Regions from separate parts of the Vibrio sp. QJM3NY_26 genome, predicted to be linked through region 3. Evidence: predicted binding sites of a transcription regulator. Region 3 holds the regulator's gene; each other region holds the start of a gene.
What was found. Region 3 encodes MetJ, which represses methionine synthesis genes. Its sites were predicted from a motif close to TTAGACNTNTANANGTCTAA; they were not measured.
Positions count from the first base shown of each region.

Region 1 (4,290 bases), 1.6 Mb from region 3:
CATTTACTGTATTCGAAGAAGGTGGTCTGTTCGGCTCTTTGAACTTCGATATGTCTTACATTCAATCTGAGCACGCTATCGTACTTGATACAGGCGGCCCAATTGGCACCATCGTAAACGCAGCTCCGGGTCAGCAGAAGATTGTCGCGAAGATCAAAGGTCGCCCTGCTCACGCTGGTTTAGCGCCAGAAGAAGGCATCAGTGCCATTCAAGTTGCTGCAGACGCTATCACTAAGATGAACCTACTTCGTATCGATGAAGAAACTACGGCAAACGTCGGTATTGTTGAAGGTGGTCAAGCGACCAACATCGTAATGCCAGAGCTTAAAGTCGTGGCTGAAGCACGTTCACTAAACGGCGAAAAGCTAACGGCTCAAGTTGAGCACATGATCTCGACATTCCAAGAGAGTGCAAAACAGTTCGGCGCTGAAGTAGAAATCGAATCTACTCGTGCTTACGATGCATTCGTGATTGCAGACGATCACCCGCATATTCTTTCTATCAAATCAGCGTTTGAGAAGCTTGGCGTAACCGCAAATACTAAACGCACTGGCGGCGGTAGCGATGCGAACAACTTCAACGCGAAAGGTCTAACAACGGTTAACCTTTCTACTGGTATGGCGAAAGTTCACACCACTGAAGAATACATTGCAGTGAAAGATATGGTCGCTATCACTGAGTTTGTTGTAGCTTACGTAACGCAATAATTTAATCCATTAGTTAGGTAGTCACTTCTATCTAGCACAATGAAAAAAGCCGAGTACACATACGACGTGTGACTCGGCTTTTTATTGTCTGCGTTTAGCCTAAAGCTAACGTCCACCAGAAATTTCGTCTAAAAACCCCTACGCTTCCAGAATTGGCCTTCGTCTTTTGCAACAAGGTCGAATGTCTTATCGGCAATGATGTTGCCTTTTAGCTCCACGGTCATGCGCCACTTACCTAACTTGTTCGAGACTGGCGCCCAGATGGTGTCACCTAAGTAGAAATCCCAGTCGTTGTTACCGACATGCTCTTCACCATCGAACGGTTCGAGCACTTCGCCCTTGTCTGTAGTGACATCCGGGTGATAAATGCAGTAGCGGATTTTTTCACCTTTGGCTTTCTTGATATTCAAGGTATAGCCAAATTCCACGTCGATTTCAGCATCAACGGTGGTGGTGAACTCTTGGATTTTTGGAAGGTCTTTAGATTTGGAATCCCACGTTGTGTAGATCCCGTAAGATGTCATGTCGACCACAACAGAGCGCTTTGCCATTTCAATCGTTACCTTGGAGTTGTTCTATTCATCTAATTCTATTTGCCATTCAGCCACGCAAGCAGAGGAAGAACGATGCTATTCTTGCCAATCTTTTGCCATGCGCTTAATCACAGACGGTTCGATGTCGTGAATGCTGCCATATTGCTCTCGGCATACTTCGATGATCAAGTCAGCTTTGTATTTTCTTGCCAGTTGACGGTAAGCCTTCATTTCCCAATGCTTAATAAAGGTATTCGAAACAACAACATCCAACCCTTGCTTCAAGCCATTCTCTGCCGTGTTCTGACACCACTCATGAGCTTGCTGTAGCTGCCTTGGATCAAAATAGTAGTCACCTTGCTCATTCACGTAATACATATCGGCTTCGACATGCAACGCATCGTAGGTTTTTGCTTTTGTTGACTTGCCAGAACCGGGCAACCCTCGAATGAGTATTAACTTCATCTGTCACTTTACAGGCTAATTCGAAAACATGAGTTTATCGTAAATGCTAACCGCTTGCTCTGATAACTGCCTAGTTCTACATAACAGAACCAAGCACTTATGCATTACTCGGGTAGTCGTTAAACATTATAAGACTCCCTCGACGTCGGAAGGTGGCTTCTGATAGAAAACACAAATAATTTACATCTATCCATTTTGGATATCGACAAGCGTACCAAACTACTATAGATTTAGATGTATAGACGTCTACATATCTAGCTTAGGGAGAAAGCTTTGCCTATTCGCATTCCAGACCAATTGCCAGCATCTGATGTTCTTCGTGAAGAAAACATCTTCGTGATGCCGTTATCAAGAGCATCGACACAGGAAATTCGTCCACTTCGAGTCTTGATCCTCAACCTAATGCCGAAGAAGATTGAAACTGAAACTCAATTCTTACGCCTACTATCAAACAGTCCATTGCAAGTGGATGTAGAGCTGCTGCGCATTGATGACCGACCAAGCAAAAACACACCGACCGAACACCTTGATAACTTCTACCGCCAATTTGAAATGGTCAAAGGGAGAAACTTTGATGGATTGATCATCACTGGTGCACCGCTTGGCTTGGTTCAATTTGAAGATGTGATTTACTGGGACCACCTAAAAACCATCATGGAATGGGCAAACAAGCACGTGACCTCAACCTTGTATGTGTGCTGGGCGGCTCAGGCTGGTTTGAAACTACTGTATGATTTGCCAAAGCGCACTCGTAAAGAGAAGCTTTCTGGTGTTTATAATCACGAGATTCATCACCCTTACCACCCGCTTCTACGTGGCTTTGACGATACCTTCTTAGCACCGCACTCTCGCTATGCAGATTTCTCTCAGGAATACTTAGCCGAGCATACCGACCTTGATGTTCTTGCGACTTCTGATGTGGCTGGCGTATATCTGGCGGCAACCAAAGATAAGCGAAACGTGTTTGTAACGGGTCATCCTGAATACGATGCGCATACATTACACGGTGAGTACGTTCGTGATTTAGGCGAAGGTATGGAACCCGTGATTCCAATCAACTACTACCCGAACAACAATCCAGATAATAAGCCTGTCGCAAGTTGGCGTAGTCATGGGCACTTGCTATTCTCGAACTGGTTGAACTACTGCGTTTACCAACAAACGCCTTACGATTTGGATCACTTCAGCGAAGACAACTTTACCAAAGACGATTAAGTTCTTTCTTCCGATTCACAATCACATAAAGCCGTGTTCAGTAGGTTGTTGATAAAACACCAAATTGGACACGGTTTTTTTATGGTGTTTGAGTCGCATTCCATAATAGATTTACCACTTCAATAGGTTTGATTTCATATGATGGGTTGGTGTTCATAAGGAGCTTCACATGCCCGCCAAGCCGTTATTATCTAAACCTATTTCGTTATCCCGCCCCCTTTCGTTATCGAGCCTGATACTACTCGCCTCTCTTTCGTTGGTCGGTTGTGTTTCTGTCACTGAAGGACCGCCAAAGATCGAAAGCGACCCTATTGCGATGTCTGAATCTCGTATTGAATTAGGTTTGGGTTATATGGGACAAGGGAATATGGTGAGAGCACGTGAAAACCTAGAGCTCGCCATCAAACACGCACCTAGCTACTATCGAGCTCGCCTTTCCATTGCGCACTATTACGAACAAGTTGGGGAAGTTGACGAAGCAAGAGACGCCTATAAGAAAGCGCTGAGGTTAGACGCAAGAAACGGCAATGTATTGAACAACTACGGTACATTCTTGTGTAAACAGGGCGAATACGAGCAAGCCGATAAATACTTTAACCGTGCCATCAACCAACCCTATTATTATCTCGTCTCTGCAAGTTATGAAAATGCGGCATTCTGCGCGTTTAAGGCCGGAGAGGTCGAGCAAGCAAAATACTACTTCTCTCGTGCGATTGACCACGACCCAAATCGAGCTAGATCCGTACTACAGCTTTCTAAAATTGAAGTCAGTGAGGCCGAATACAATGACGCTAGGCTCCGCTTATTCAAATTCCACCAACGTTATGGCTATCAAATTCCATCGCTTCAAATCTTGGTCGAACTCGAAAAGAAAGCGGGTAACCGTGCACTTCAACAGAAATACCAAAGTAAATTAGACGAACTGCTCTCCGTTTAAGGCTAACTAAGCTTAGAGTCGATGCGATAGATATAAAAACGGGTTTGTTGCGTTAACAACAAGCCCGTTCGTAATATCAACTTAATATCTTAACTAAGTACAGTCTGTTATTTAAGCGCAATCCACTCTTGTCTTTGTTCGTCGTCCATAAAGGTCCATGCGATAAAGCGACTCACCTTCTGGCCTTGTGACATCTCAACCACTTTTACTTGTTTAGCTCTCAGCTTGCCAAGCTCTGAACGAACCATATCAACGTTGTCTTTCTTAGAGATCAATGTCGTAAACCACAATACTTGAGTAGCAAAAAGCTGGCTCTCTCTCGCCATCTTCATGATGAAAGCTGCTTCACCACCCGGACACCAAAGTTCAGACTTTTGGCCACCAAAGTTTAAGGTTGGTTTCTCTTGCTTAGTTGATTTGTCTAACTTAACTG
Region 1 covers NZ_CM173515.1:1,563,525-1,567,814, reverse strand. The annotation lists gene AC3CH4_RS07040 (M20/M25/M40 family metallo-hydrolase) at 1-707, shown strand, start outside; gene AC3CH4_RS07035 (DUF3859 domain-containing protein) at 836-1,258, opposite strand; gene AC3CH4_RS07030 (ATP-binding protein) at 1,337-1,705, opposite strand; gene metA (homoserine O-acetyltransferase MetA) at 1,979-2,920, shown strand; gene pilW (type IV pilus biogenesis/stability protein PilW) at 3,090-3,857, shown strand; gene rlmF (23S rRNA (adenine(1618)-N(6))-methyltransferase RlmF) at 3,965-4,290, opposite strand, start outside.
Region 1: a site for MetJ is predicted at 1,936-1,955, ahead of metA (homoserine O-acetyltransferase MetA). Genes of this name have one in related genera too.

Region 2 (4,290 bases), 190 kb from region 3:
ATCATACCGACACCGTAGGTCGCGAAGCCGACTAAGATACCTGTACCAATGATACCAGCCCAAACGACCATCGCAGGGATGTTTGATTTAACAGCGTTGAAGCTAGTAAAAATGGCACTCATTACATCTACACGTCTTTCCATCATTAATGGAATCGAAAATGCTGAGATGCTAAATATCAGGCTAGCGATAACCAACCCAATCACTGAACCCGTAATCAGGAATGGTGCAAACTCGCTTAATGGTGCTCCTTGTACGGAAGGGTAGAGCGCATGCAATAACGCAGCAATCCGCATCCAAAAGATCATTGCAACCATTAACACAATCGCAAAGGCCCATTGGTGGGTGGAGTTGCGAGTAATTGCTTTCATTGAGTGGAACAAACTTGGGGAATGTCCTTTCTCTCTTTCCCAGCTTGCGTCATATAGGCCTAGAGCAAGAAAGGGTCCTATCAACATATAGACTATCAAGCTTGGCATGACGACTAGGTGTGTTCCTTGCCATTGGACTAGTTGCACGATGGCGATGGCCGCAGCCATGAAACACAATCCGTAAAACGCGCTGATTATTGGCATTTTCACTAAGTCATGCAGTGCAAGCGATAACCAGTGGAATGGGGCGGATATGCTTACTTGGTTACAAGGAATGGTGCGAGCGTAATCCTGATCGCTGACCTTGTGTTTCTTATCGTTTAGTTCGGATGGGTGCACGGTACGAGGCATAGATCCCCCTAGTTAAATAACGTCCTAGTTATAATTCCACAAGGCTCTGAAGTATCGCTTACGAGAGCGTTATGGTGTTGAGCTAAACTGCTCTTTGTCATCCCAGTTATTGTTCTTGCGTACATTTAACGAGCGTTATCAGACTGAATTAATTTGAGTTAAATGTGAGCTTGATCGCCTAGGAGTTACCTTAACTATTGTCAGTAGAGCTAGAAAACACAAATTATCAGCGGATTTTTATACTAAGTGGTTAACGGTAAAGAAGACTTGGACAGGGTGTTCTAGCAGGGGAAGGTTTGGTAAGTGCATAAAAATAAAGCCCTTACTAAGAAGTAAGGGCTTTAAAGAAACAAATCGCAGTGGCTAAATTATTTTAGGCCAGCGAAGTCCGCAAGGATTGCTGCTTTGTCCGTCGCTTCCCAAGGGAACTCTTCGCGACCGAAGTGACCGTATGCAGCCGTCTTTTTGTAGATAGGCTGAAGAAGGTTCAGCATTTCTTGAAGACCGTATGGACGTAGGTCGAAGTTTTGACGAACAGCTTCAATGATGATCTCGTGAGCTACTTTCTCAGTACCAAACGTTTCAACCATGATAGATGTTGGATCTGCAACACCGATAGCGTAAGACAGTTGAATCTCACAACGGTCAGCCATGCCAGCAGCAACGATGTTTTTCGCAACGTAACGCGCTGCGTAAGCTGCAGAACGGTCAACTTTTGATGGATCTTTACCAGAGAATGCACCGCCACCGTGACGAGCTGCGCCGCCGTAGGTATCAACGATGATCTTACGACCTGTTAGACCACAGTCACCCATTGGGCCACCGATTACGAAACGGCCGGTTGGGTTGATGAAGAAGTTAGTGTCTTTATTGATCCATTCAGCAGGAAGTACTGGCTTGATGATCTCTTCCATTACCGCTTCACGTAGGTCAGGTGTTGTTACTGAATCACAGTGTTGAGTTGAAAGAACAACTGCGTCGATACCAACAATCTTACCTTGGTCGTATTGGAACGTAACTTGAGATTTCGCATCTGGACGAAGGAAGTCAAGCTTGCCGCTCTTACGTACTTCAGCTTGCTTCTTAACAAGAAGGTGAGAGTAAGTAATTGGAGCTGGCATTAGGATTGGTGTTTCGTTAGTCGCGTAACCAAACATGATACCTTGGTCGCCTGCGCCTTGATCTTTAGGATCGGCTTTATCAACACCTTGGTTGATGTCTGGAGACTGCTTACCAATGGTGTTTAGTACAGCACAAGAGTCTGCGTCAAAGCCCATATCAGAATGAACGTAACCAATTTCACGAACTGTTTCACGAGTGATTTCTTCGATATCAACCCATGCAGACGTTGTTACTTCACCGCCAACCATAACCATGCCGGTTTTTACGTAAGTCTCACAAGCAACACGTGCTTTTGGATCTTGTTCCAAGATGGCATCAAGAACAGCATCAGAGATTTGGTCTGCAATTTTATCTGGATGGCCTTCTGAAACAGATTCAGAAGTGAATAGGTGCTTAGCCATGAGAGCTCCACTTTTAGTTTAGTTTTTAGTTGCAAATAGTTAAATGCAAATAATTTTAGGCGTCGCAAGCTAGGAAGCGCCGCCATTAAATACAGTATATTTTGTAGGTGTTTCTACATCTAGACGGCTATTCTAAATTCCAGCGGTCGAATTACAAGCTCTTTTTTATGATATGTCATAACTAATCGTTTGCGTATCGGTCGAGATAACACATTGCTAAGTGATGTAAATGTTCGAAAATTGCGAAAAGTGACCGTTAAAATGCCAGTAAAACGTTTGCAGTCGCTAAAGTCGTTTGAGAGAATACCCGCGCTAATAAAAATGAAAACTTTAGCATCAATCTATTTTTTAAATCGCTTATGTACTCAGGAGCAGACATGCCTTCTCGTAAAGATCTAGCCAATGCAATTCGCGCACTTAGCATGGATGGCGTTCAACAAGCAAATTCAGGCCACCCTGGCGCACCTATGGGTATGGCTGACATCGCTGAAGTTCTTTGGCGTGGTCACTTGAACCACAACCCAGCAAACCCAGAGTGGGCTGACCGCGACCGTTTTATTCTGTCTAACGGGCATGGTTCAATGTTGATTTACTCTCTGCTTCATCTTGCAGGTTACGAGCTTTCAATTGAAGACCTTAAGAACTTCCGTCAACTGCACTCTAAGACTCCTGGTCACCCAGAGTACGGTTACGCTCCTGGTATCGAAACAACGACTGGTCCTCTAGGTCAAGGCATCACTAACGCTGTTGGTATGGCGATGGCTGAGAAAGCATTGGCTGCACAGTTCAACAAAGAAGGCCACGACATCGTCGATCACTTCACTTATGCATTCATGGGTGATGGTTGTCTGATGGAAGGTATCTCTCACGAAGCATGTTCTTTAGCAGGTACGCTAGGTCTTGGTAAGCTGGTTGCTTTCTGGGATGACAACGGCATCTCTATCGATGGCGAAGTTGAAGGTTGGTTCTCTGACGATACACCTAAGCGTTTTGAAGCTTACGGCTGGCACGTAATCCCGGCCGTTGATGGTCACGACTCTGATGCTATCAACGCGGCTATCGAAGCAGCTAAAGCGGATCCTCGTCCAACGCTTATCTGTACTAAAACTATTATCGGTTTTGGTTCTCCAAACAAAGCGGGTACGCACGACTGTCACGGTGCTCCACTAGGCGCTGATGAAATCACAGCAACTAAAGCGGCACTTGGTTGGGAACACGGTCCTTTCGAAATTCCAGCTGATATCGCAGCTGAGTGGAATGCGAAAGAAGCGGGCGCAGCGAAAGAAGCGGCTTGGAATGCTAAGTTTGACGCATACGCAGCGGCTCACCCAGAGCTAGCAGCAGAATTTAAACGTCGTACTAACGGCGAGCTTCCAGCTGAATGGGAAGAGAAAGCAAACGCAATCATTGCTGACCTTCAAGCTAACCCAGCAAACATCGCATCACGTAAAGCATCTCAAAATGCACTAGAAGCGTTCGGCGCTATGCTACCTGAATTCATGGGCGGCTCTGCTGACCTTGCGCCTTCTAACCTGACTATGTGGTCTGGTTCTAAGTCTCTTGAAGCGAACGATTTCTCAGGTAACTACATCCACTACGGTGTACGTGAATTCGGTATGACGGCTATCATGAACGGTATCGCTCTGCACGGTGGTTTCGTACCATACGGCGCAACGTTCTTAATGTTCATGGAATACGCGCGTAACGCAATGCGTATGGCGGCTCTGATGAAAATTCAGAACATTCAAGTTTACACGCACGATTCTATCGGCCTAGGCGAAGATGGTCCTACTCACCAACCGGTTGAGCAGATCGCATCTCTACGTCTGACTCCAAACATGAGCACATGGCGCCCATGTGACCAAGTTGAGTCTGCTGTTGCTTGGAAACTGGCAATCGAGCGTAAAGATGGTCCTTCTGCACTTATCTTCTCTCGTCAAAACCTTGCACAACAAGATCGTGACGCTGAGCAAGTAGCAAACATCGCGAAGGGTGGCTACATCCTGAAAGATTGTGCTGGCAAGCCAGAGCTAATCATCATTGCA
Region 2 covers NZ_CM173515.1:2,974,232-2,978,521, reverse strand. The annotation lists gene AC3CH4_RS13105 (DUF2189 domain-containing protein) at 1-722, opposite strand, end outside; gene metK (methionine adenosyltransferase) at 1,091-2,245, opposite strand; gene tkt (transketolase) at 2,623-4,290, shown strand, end outside.
Region 2: a site for MetJ is predicted at 2,357-2,376, ahead of metK (methionine adenosyltransferase). Genes of this name have one in related genera too.

Region 3 (4,290 bases):
AAAGGCACAGATACTCGTCCACCAATAATCGGGAATAGGTGGTTAGGAATCTTGTAATCGAACTGCTTGTCTAGTGGAACAGGCAGTGCCACGCGGGCAATCATTGGACGCATAAAGGGACAGCTTTATCTGAGTTGACGAGAGCGAACAGTCTAATGGATAAGGGCGTTAAATTCGAGGAGCAGTTTGGATGAGAGTATCGAGTTAACGAAGGAAGATAACGAGAGCCCGAAATCTCAGGCCGACAAAGGAAATAAAAGAGGCTATTGGTGAAAAATGTATCAAATCAGTTGATCCTGCCTTATAGATTCATTACTATACTGCGCCTTAAAGGTATGGCTTTATCGCAGTTTAGTGATGCAGCGGTGTCTTTATTTTATTTTTTAACTACGTGTGGTGTGCGGCTTAGAATCGTATAGCGACACGGCCTACTTGAGGTTATCCCATGAAAACTGGTATCCACCCAGAATACAAAGCAGTTTCTGCAACTTGTTCTTGCGGCAACACATTTGAGTTCAACTCAACGCTTGCAAAAGAATCTATCCACCTAGACGTATGTGACAAATGTCACCCATTCTACACTGGTAAGCAACGTATCGTAGATACTGGCGGCCGTGTTGATCGCTTCAACAAGCGTTTCGGTGCTCTTTCTAGCAAGAAGTAATTCTCGCTATTTAGACATAAAAAGGACACTTCGGTGTCCTTTTTTGTTGCCTGAAATTTAAGAAAACGCTGAATCTTATTCAGCCATCAACTTCTCGAAACGACAGGCAACCCGCTTGAGTTTTGTTTCATAACTTACACCCAACACTCCATTCTTGAAATCCGCTCGAAAGTTCAACAAGCGACAGTAATTTCAACTGCTCACTGGTCTTATTAGTAGTGAAATCTCGTTTTTTAATGAGACAGAGGCTTTAACCACCTAGGAACTTTGAAGTACATCTATTAACATGAACAAGATCCCCCAAATAATAATATCCTAGGAACCTACACCTATGTCTGAAGACAGCCGCCAAGATCAATCCTCTCAAGCGTTATCGCCTCAAGAACAATTCCGTCAGCAAGCTCTTGATTACCATGAGTTCCCAATTCCAGGCAAAATTGCCGTAGCACTGACGAAGCCTGCAAACTCTGCAGAAGACCTAGCACTTGCATACAGCCCAGGCGTGGCTGAGCCTGTTCGCGAGATCGCACAGAACGTTGATAACGTTTATAAGTACACAGGTAAAGGCAACATGGTTGCAGTTATCTCTAACGGTACAGCGATTCTTGGCCTAGGTAACCTTGGCCCTATTGCTTCTAAACCTGTTATGGAAGGTAAAGCGCTACTGTTTAAGCGTTTTGCTGGTTTAGATTCTATCGATATTGAAGTAAAACACCGCACAATCGATGAGTTCGTTGATACGGTTGCGAATATCGCAGATACATTCGGCGGTATTAACCTAGAAGACATCAAAGCACCTGACTGTTTTGAGATTGAGCGCCGCCTGATTGAGCGTTGTGATGTCCCTGTTTTCCATGATGACCAACACGGTACAGCGATTGTAACGGCTGCAGGTATGCTGAACGCGATTGAGCTTCAAGGTAAGAAGCTTGAAGAGTGTAAGATCGTTTGTTTAGGTGCTGGCGCAGCAGCTGTTGCTTGTATGGAACTGCTGATTAAGTGTGGCGCTCAGCGTGAGAAGATCTACATGCTTGACCGTAAAGGTGTAATCCACACTCGTCGTGAAGACTTGAATGAATACAAAGCGCTATTCGCAAATAACACGGACAAGCGCACGCTTGAAGATGTTATTGAAGGCGCTGACCTGTTCTTGGGCGTATCGGGTCCTAACCTGCTACCAGCTAAAGCACTCACGCTGATGGCTGATAAGCCTGTTGTGTTTGCATGTTCAAACCCAGATCCAGAGATCAAGCCAGAGCTTGCTCATGAAGTTCGTTCTGACCTTATCATGGGTACAGGCCGTAGCGATTACCCGAACCAAGTAAACAACGTACTTTGTTTCCCATTCATTTTCCGTGGTGCGCTTGATGTGCGTGCGAGCGAAATCAATGATGAGATGAAGCTGGCTGCGGTTAAAGCGATTCGTGAACTAGCGAAAGAAGAAGTTCCGGCTGAAGTACTTGCTGCTGCAGGTGAGACTGCACTGGAGTTTGGTAAAGGCTACATCATTCCTAAGCCAATGGACCCACGTCTACTTCCTCGCGTAGCACAAGCGGTTGCAGTAGCGGCCGTTGAATCTGGCGTAGCTCGTATTGAGATGCCTGCTAACTATATGGCTTAATGCTTTAATAATTTAATAATTTAATAATTTAATAATTTAATAATTTAATAGCTTAATAGCTTAATAGCTGTTGCTCTATTGAGCGAAAAAGAATAATAAAAAACCGACTCATAGGAGTCGGTTTTTTTTATGTCTATCATTCACAGAGCAGCTACCGATAACGTAGTGGGTGATGTGACAAATAAGGTTCAGCTATAGCGAATCAATATTGAAGGCAGTGACTGAGTTGTTTTTATTCTTCGTCAAACGCTTCGAATTCGATACCCATCTCTGTCATCAGCTTTTTCACTTCAGTCGGGATGTCGTCTGGACGGTCTTTACGGAGATCTTCATCCGTTGGCAGTGGTTGGCCTGTGTACGCATGTAGAAAGGCTTCGCACAGTAGCTCACTGTTTGTTGCATGGCGTAGGTTATTAATCTGGCGGCGAGTGCGCTCGTCAGTAAGAACCTTTAACACTTTTAGAGGGATAGAAACTGTAATTTTTTTTACTTGTTCGCTTTTCTTTCCATGCTCAGCATATGGGCTTATGTATTCACCATTCCAGTCGGCCATTGCGTACCTTCATCACTTTAGTTGTTAGAATAAATTAATAGTGGTGATTTTAGCGGGATTTACTGCCATAAGCAAAGACATATAGACGTCTAGAAGTGTTGACGTCTCACATTTATGAAAGTAAAGTGAATAACATATATCTAACACAGCCGCAAAATGCCGACAAGCCGCTGTGATTCTCAGACGCAAAACTTGTAAGGAAGCACCTATGAGCAGCCGGAAGCCAGCAACAATCGCAGTACGTACTGGTATCGAGTCAGACACGCAACACCATGCCGTTGTCCCACCTATTTATCTTTCGACTAACTATGGGTTTCCCGCTTTTGGTGAAGTGCCAAAGTACGATTACACCCGTTCTGGTAACCCAAACCGTGGTTTATTAGAAACGGCATTGTTTGAGCTTGAATCTGGCAAAGGTGCAGTGGTGACTAACTGTGGTACTTCGGCACTTAACTTGTGGGTATCCGCTTTCTTAGGCGGTGATGATCTTATTATCGCACCACACGACTGCTACGGTGGTACTTACCGCCTATTTAATACCCGCTCGTTAAAAGGTGACTTCAAAGTTTTGTTCGTTGATCAATCGGATCAAGCAGCGTTGGATGCGGCGATCGCGCTCAAGCCAAAGTTGATCTTAATCGAAACGCCATCGAACCCGTTGGTTCGTGTGGTTGATATTGCAGAGACTTGCCGTAAAGCGAAAGAGGTAGGTGCTCTGGTTGCTGTCGATAACACGTTTTTGACGCCTGTGTTCCAAAAGCCTTTAGAGCTGGGTGCTGATTTTGTTATCCACTCAACCACCAAATACATCAACGGACACTCAGATGTTATTGGTGGCGTTGTCGTGACGAAAACTGAAGAGCACGCTGAAGAGCTTGCATGGTGGGGCAACTGTATTGGTGCGACCGGCACACCATTTGATAGTTACATGACTCTACGTGGTATTCGTACGCTAGGTGCGCGTATGCGTGTTCACGAAGAGAGTTCACGTGAAATTCTGACGGCTCTGCAACAACAAGATCTGGTGGGCACTATTTACCACCCAAGCCTTCCTGAACACCCGGGTCACGAGATCGCGAAGAAACAGCAGTTGGGCTTTGGTTCCATGTTGAGCTTTGAGTTTGCGGGCTCTTTTGAAGCACTTAAATATTTTGTAGATAAGTTAGAGTTATTTTCTTTGGCTGAATCACTGGGTGGTGTTGAAAGCCTGATTTGTCACCCTGCGTCGATGACTCACCGTGCGATGGGCGAAGAAGCATTGGCAGAAGCGGGTGTTTCTCAACAACTACTGCGCCTTTCTGTTGGCCTTGAAGATGCGGAAGACCTAATCGACGATCTCAAGCAAGCGTTTGAAAAAACACAACGCTTTATTGCTGAAGGGGAGGTTTAATAATGGCAACCTTTCGCCAGCTACATAAATTTGGTGGCAGCAGTTTAGCGAACCCTGAATGT
Region 3 covers NZ_CM173515.1:3,167,546-3,171,835, reverse strand. The annotation lists gene priA (primosomal protein N') at 1-113, opposite strand, end outside; gene rpmE (50S ribosomal protein L31) at 446-664, shown strand; gene AC3CH4_RS14170 (malic enzyme-like NAD(P)-binding protein) at 996-2,285, shown strand; gene metJ (met regulon transcriptional regulator MetJ) at 2,518-2,838, opposite strand; gene AC3CH4_RS14160 (O-succinylhomoserine (thiol)-lyase) at 3,047-4,228, shown strand; gene AC3CH4_RS14155 (bifunctional aspartate kinase/homoserine dehydrogenase II) at 4,231-4,290, shown strand, end outside.